One region of the Streptomyces sp. NPDC056373 genome, then DNA from elsewhere that is predicted to be linked to it. Evidence: predicted binding sites of a transcription regulator. Region 1 holds the regulator's gene; the other holds the start of a gene.

Region 1 (3,195 bases):
AGGAGCGCTTCAAGGAGATCTCCGAGGCCAACGACATCCTCGGCGACCCCAAGAAGCGCAAGGAGTACGACGACGCGCGCGCCCTCTTCGCGGGCGGTGGCTTCCGCCCGGGGCCGGGCGGCGCGGGCGGCTCCTTCAACTTCGACCTGGGCGACCTCTTCGGAGGCGGCGCCCAGGGCGGCGGCCAGGGGGCCGGCGGCTTCGGCGGCGGGCTCGGTGACGTTTTCGGGGGCCTGTTCAACCGCGGCGGCGCGGGCGGTCCGGGGACGCGTACGCACCCCCGGCGCGGCCAGGACATCGAGTCCGAGGTCACGCTCAGCTTCACCGAGGCGATCGAGGGCGCGACCGTCCCGCTGCGGATGTCGTCGCAGTCTCCCTGCAAGGCCTGTTCGGGCACCGGCGACAAGAACGGCACGCCGCGCGTGTGCCCGACCTGCGTCGGCACCGGGCAGGTCGCCCGGGGCAGCGGCGGCGGCTTCTCCCTGACCGACCCCTGCCCGGACTGCAAGGGCCGCGGCCTGATCGCGGAGAACGCCTGCGAGGTCTGCAAGGGCAGCGGCCGGGCCAAGTCCTCGCGGACCATGCAGGTGCGCATCCCCGCGGGCGTCAGCGACGGCCAGCGGATCCGGCTGCGCGGCAAGGGAGCGCCGGGCGAGCGCGGCGGGCCGGCGGGCGACCTCTACGTGGTCGTGCACGTCGACTCCCACCCGGTGTTCGGCCGCAAGGAGGACAACCTCACGGTCACCGTCCCGGTGACCTTCGCCGAGGCGGCCCTCGGCGGCGAGGTGCGGGTGCCCACCCTGGGCGGCCCGCCCGTCACCCTGAAGCTGCCGCCGGGCACGCCCAACGGGCGTACCATGCGCGCCCGGGGCAAGGGCGCGGTCCGCAAGGACGGCACCCGCGGCGACCTCCTGGTCACCGTGGAGGTGAGTGTTCCGAAGGACCTGTCGGGGAAGGCTCGTGACGCACTCGAGGCGTACCGAGAGGCGACCGCGGGTGAGGATCCGCGGGCGGATCTGTTCCAGGCCGCGAAGGGAGCATGAGTCAGATGGACGGTCGTCGGCGCAATCCGTATGAACTGACCGAGGAAACCCCGGTCTACGTCATCTCGGTGGCGGCCCAGCTGTCCGGCCTGCACCCGCAGACCCTGCGCCAGTACGACCGGCTGGGTCTGGTCTCCCCGGACCGCACCGCCGGCCGGGGCCGGCGCTACTCGGCCCGTGACATCGAGCTGCTGCGCACCGTCCAGCAGTTGTCGCAGGACGAGGGCATCAACCTGGCCGGTATCAAGCGCATCATCGAACTGGAGAACCAGGTCGCCGCGCTCCAGGCGAGGGTGGCCGAGATGCAGGACGCGCTCGACGGCGCGGCGGCGGCGATGCGCCAGCGCGAGGCCGCGGTGCACGCGTCGTACCGCCGCGACCTGGTGCCGTACCAGGAGGTGCAGCAGACCAGCGCGCTGGTGGTGTGGCGGCCGAAGCGGCAGCAGCAGTCCGACTGACGCGCGTACGCGGGTGAAGGGGCCGGGAGTCGACTCCCGGCCCCTTTCGCGTGCTTTGCGGGTCTCACCCTGGTTTCGCGGGGCCTCCCGTGGGTGACCGCGTGGTGTACGCCACTTGAAGGTGATTCCGCAGAGTCTTCACAACGCTTGCGGAGCGTGGTGTTGTCATCTCGTTAAGTGGTTCCGCTTGACGCTGGGGGGCGCGTCCGCGTTGGCTTTTCAGTCACATGGGCCGCAAAGCTGTGCCCACGTCCGAATCACACGCGAAGTGAGCCCCCGCATGCGTCGTCGTATCTCCATATCCGTGGCCGCGGCCACGATGTCCGTCACGCTCGCCGGCTGCGGCGTGCTCAACGCGACGGGGAGCAGTGACGACGCGAGCCCGGCCAAGGGCAACGACATCACCGTGGGACTGCTGCTGCCGGAGAAGGCGAACACGCGCTACGAGAACTTCGACTACCCCATCATCAAGCGGAAGGTCGAGTCGCTCACGAACGACAAGGGCCGCGTCGACTACGCCAACGCCGAGGCGAGCGCGGACAAGCAGGCGGGTCAGTTGCAGCAGATGATCGACGACAAGGTCGATGTGATCCTGCTGGACGCCGTCGACGCCAAGGCCATCGCGAGCGGCGTGGAGAAGGCCAAGGAGGCCGGCATTCCGGTCATCGCCTACGACCGGCTGGCCGAGGGCCCGATCGACGCCTACATCTCCTTCGACAACGAGCTGGTCGGCGAGGTCCAGGGCCGCTCCCTGCTGGAGGCCATCGGCGAGAAGGCGAGCCTCTCCGACAAGATCGTCATGATGAACGGCTCGTCCACCGACCCGAACGCCAAGCAGTTCAAGGCGGGCGCGATGTCCGAGCTGAACGGCAAGGTGACGATCGCGCAGTCCTTCGACACCAAGGACTGGAAGCCGGAGAACGCCCAGGCCAACATGGCCGACGCCATCGAGAAGATCGGCAAGGGCGACATCGCGGCGGTGTACTCCGCCAACGACGGCATGGCGGGCGGCATCGTCAAGGCGCTGGAGTCCGCGGGCGTGACCGAGCTGCCGCCGATCACCGGGCAGGACGCGGAGCTGCCGGCGGTGCAGCGGATCATCACCGGTGAGCAGTACATGAGCGTGTACAAGTCCTACCCGCAGGAGGCCGAGAACGCCGCGGAGATGGCGGTCGCCAAGGTCCAGGGCCGGGACATCCAGTTCGCCGCCCTCACCCGCGACAAGGTCGACAGCCCCACCGACAAGGGCATCCCGGCGCAGCTCGTGCCGGTGGTCGCGCTCACCAAGGAGAACATCAAGGACACGGTGGTGGCGGACGACATCTACAAGCTGTCGGACATCTGCACGGCCGAGTACAAGGCGGCGTGCCGCGCGATCGGCCTGAAGTAGCCGCCCCACCAGGCGGGTTCACCACCCCTGGCCCTCCGTCGCGGCCGGGTGCGCGACCGGACGAACCGAGCCCGGAGATACCGCCGCACAGCGGTGGTTTCCGGTGGTCGCCGCGCGGGGAGCCGTGTTGCGGAGCACGTCCGGGCCGCGCATAGTTGCGCTGCGGCAGGACGGCGAAACCGGGGGTGGGATGGGCGATGGCCGGGCACGGGGCGGATGAGCATCCCCATGGTGCCGACCGGCTGTGCGAGGCCGGGGATCGCGTGTATTCCCGGGCCGTACGGCGCGGCCGGGTGCCGCGCCG
Region 2 (3,195 bases), on a different contig from region 1:
TCCGTCCCGGCAGCGCGCCGACGTACGTACGCCGGTGGCCGCGGACCTCGGCCTCGTCGCGGACGCCGCCGAGGGCGACGCGCACGAACTTGCGGCCCATGGCGTGGGCGACGGACTCGCCCAGGCTGGTCTTGCCGACGCCGGGCGGCCCGACGAGCGCGAGCACGGCACCGCCGCGCCGCCCGCCGACCACGCCCAGTCCCCTGGCGGTACGCCGCTTGCGCACCGCCAGGTACTCGGTGATCCGCTCCTTCACGTCCTCCAGGCCGGAGTGCTCGGCGTCGAGGACGGCCTGGGCGCCCTGGATGTCGTAGGCGTCCTCGGTGCGCTCGTTCCACGGCATCTCCAGGACCGTGTCGAGCCAGGTGCGGATCCAGGAGCCCTCGGGCGACTGGTCGGAGGACCGCTCCAGCTTGTCGACCTCCTTGAGCGCGGCCTCGCGGACCTTCTCGGGCAGGTCGGCGGCCTCCACGCGGGTGCGGTAGTCGTCGGACTCCTCGCCCTCCTGCTCGCCGTTGATCTCGCGCAGCTCCTTGCGGACCGCTTCCAGCTGACGCCGCAGCAGGAACTCGCGCTGCTGCTTGTCGACGCCCTCCTGGACGTCCTTGGCGATGGACTCGGCCACGTCCTGCTCGGCGAGGTGGTCGCGCAGCTGCTGGGTGGCGAGCTTCAGCCGGGCCACCGGGTCGGCGGTCTCCAGCAGCTCGACCTTCTGGTCGGTGGTCAGGAACGGCGAGTAGCCGGAGTTGTCGGCCAGCGCCGAGACGTCGTCGATGGCCTGGACCCGGTCGACGACCTGCCAGGCGCCGCGCTTGCGCAGCCAGGCGGTGGCGAGGGCCTTGTACTCCTTGACCAAGTCGGCGAGATGACCCGGCAGCGGCTCGGGCACGGTCTCGTCGATACGGGTCCCCTCGACCCAGAGGGCGGCACCCGGACCGGTGGTCCCCGCGCCGATGCGCACCCGGCCCCGGCCGCGGATCAGCGCGCCCGGATCACCGTCGGCCAGCCGGCCGACCTGTTCGACGGTGCCCAGGACACCGGTGCCGGCGTACGTCCCGTCGATGCGCGGCACCAGGAGTACCCGGGGCTTCCCGGGCGTTGCACGGGCAGCGGCCTGGGCGGCCTCCACCGCGGCGCGGACCTCGGAGTCGCTCAGATCCAGCGGGACCACCATCCCGGGCAGCACGACCTCGTCGTCGAGCGGCAGTACGGGCAGGGTGAGCGGTGTGAACGCCGTGGACTCAGCAGCCATGATCTCCCCTTCGGCAGTCAAGTTGAGTTATGCCGACTCAATGCTTGGGAGGCCGGAGATGTTCCCCACCCGCTGTTCGCTGTCAGCGATCACCGACGACACCGGACGCGGGAGGGCGCGTAGGCTCCTCACTCGTAATAGATGAACCGGCACTTCAGTCATTACAGGGGACGACGTGGACGCAACCGTGCGGGCATGGGTGGACGGCTGGGTCGTCTCGCGCGGGGCAGCCCCGCCCATGACGGAGCCCTGGGGCTGGACCATCGACGTGGGCATGTTCGGGCACGTCACGCGGCATGTGCTCGGTGCCACCGGCGAGGACCTCGACGAGCCGACCGTCCGCAAGGTGGCCGGCGCGGTGACCGGGCACGGCGTGTGGCTGAAGGCGTTCCGGGACCCGGCGGTGATCTGCGGCTGGCTGGACGACAGCTGGTGGATCGACCCCGAGCCGGGTTACCTGATGACCGTCCCGCTGGCGGCGGACGGCGCTCCGGACGCCCCCGGCGGCTACCGGCTGCGCACGTGGTCGCGCGGCGGGGTGACCCGCCTGATGGTGGCCGCCCCGGACGGGTCGCCTGCGGCGCGCGGCCAGGTCGCACCGAGGGGCGAGACCGCCGTCGTCGACCAGATCGAGACCGCCCCCGAACACCGCCGCAGGGGGCTGGGCAGCCTCGTCATGAGGACGCTGCAGCACACCGCCGCCCTGCAGGGGGCACGGACCGGGGTCCTGGCCGGGACACCGGCGGGGCGAGGGCTCTACGAGGCGCTGGGCTGGGGCGTGGTGGCCACACTGACCAGCGCGAGGCACGACCCGCCTGCCTCCGCCCGGCCCTGACAGGCCACAGGCCTCAGGCGCCGGCTCCCCCGAGGCGGGTCGCGTACCACCGCCGGACCAGCGGCCAGGTCGCGATCCCGATGGCCAGGGCGATGAGGTGACCCCAGTTCGTCATCGGATCGGCGTAGGCGAGCAGGTCCTGGAGCAGCATCCAGCCGAACCCGGCCAGCAGCGGCAGACGCTGCCACAGCGGCAGCAGACCGGCCAGGGCGCCGATCCCTGCTGCGACGCCGAAGCTGACGCCGTAGTCGAGGCGGTGCAGGGAGCTGTCGGGTAGGTGCCCGGCCAGGACCGCCAGGCCCACCGGGACCTCGGTCGCGAGAGTGGCGAGGACGTGCCCGAGCAGGAAGACGCCGGCCGTGCGCACGCCCCCGATCCGCCGTTCCAGCGCGGTCAGCACCAGCACGAAGGCGATGGCGAACGGCGAGGTCACCCCGCCCGCCACCCACAGCGCGCTGCCGACCAGCACCAGCTCCGGCGTGCGCACCAGGTGCGTCACATCCGTGCTGGAGCCCTGGAGCAGGGCGTGCACGAGGGCCGGATCGGCATACGCGGAGATCAGCGAGGTGAGGCAGAGGAGGAGCGCGTATCCGAAGGTGAACGGCGTGCGGGTGGGGGTGGGCAGCAGCCACCAGGGGCGCCAACCGCCCGGCACGGCCCAGGAGCGCGGACGTCGCCGGGGCTCCGCCGCCGGACCGGGCTGCCGACCCGGCTGCCGTACTCCCGCGACCGCCCGCTCGCCCGGGCCCCGCTGCCGCGGGACCCCGTCCAGCAGCACCGTCGTATCGGTGCCGGGCCCACCGCTCGGCATCCCCGGCGCGACGGCACCGGGCGCACCGGGCACACCGGTCGGCATCCTCGGCGCGACGGCACCGGGCGCACCGGGCACACCGGTCGGCATCCCCGGCGCGACGGCACCGGGCGCACCGGGCACACCGGTCGGCATCCCCGGCGCGACGGCACCGGGCGCACCGGGCACACCGGTCGGCATCCTCGGCGCGACGGCGCCGGGCGCACCGGTCGGCATTCCCGGCGCATCGCCGCCGGGCAGCCCGCCGGGCATCCCCGGCGCATCGCCGCCGGGCGCGCCGGTCGGCGTCGATGCGGC

What was found. Region 1 encodes HspR, which represses chaperone genes until heat shock. Its sites were predicted from a motif close to TTGAGNNNNNNNNNCTCAA; they were not measured.
Region 2: lon (endopeptidase La) is a predicted target of HspR. The motif match lies at 1,275-1,293, and genes of this name have one in related genera.

What each region holds. Positions count from the first base shown of each region.
Region 1 covers NZ_JBHJPX010000011.1:123,753-126,947, forward strand. Annotated here, with positions in the region: gene dnaJ (molecular chaperone DnaJ) at 1-1,043, shown strand, start outside; gene ACFCXS_RS24030 (heat shock protein transcriptional repressor HspR) at 1,049-1,501, shown strand; gene ACFCXS_RS24035 (sugar ABC transporter substrate-binding protein) at 1,782-2,891, shown strand; gene ACFCXS_RS24040 (LuxR C-terminal-related transcriptional regulator) at 3,089-3,195, shown strand, end outside.
Region 2 covers NZ_JBHJPX010000002.1:517,839-521,033, forward strand. Annotated here, with positions in the region: gene lon (endopeptidase La) at 1-1,252, opposite strand, end outside; gene ACFCXS_RS06285 (GNAT family N-acetyltransferase) at 1,428-2,087, shown strand; gene ACFCXS_RS06290 (rhomboid-like protein) at 2,101-2,943, opposite strand.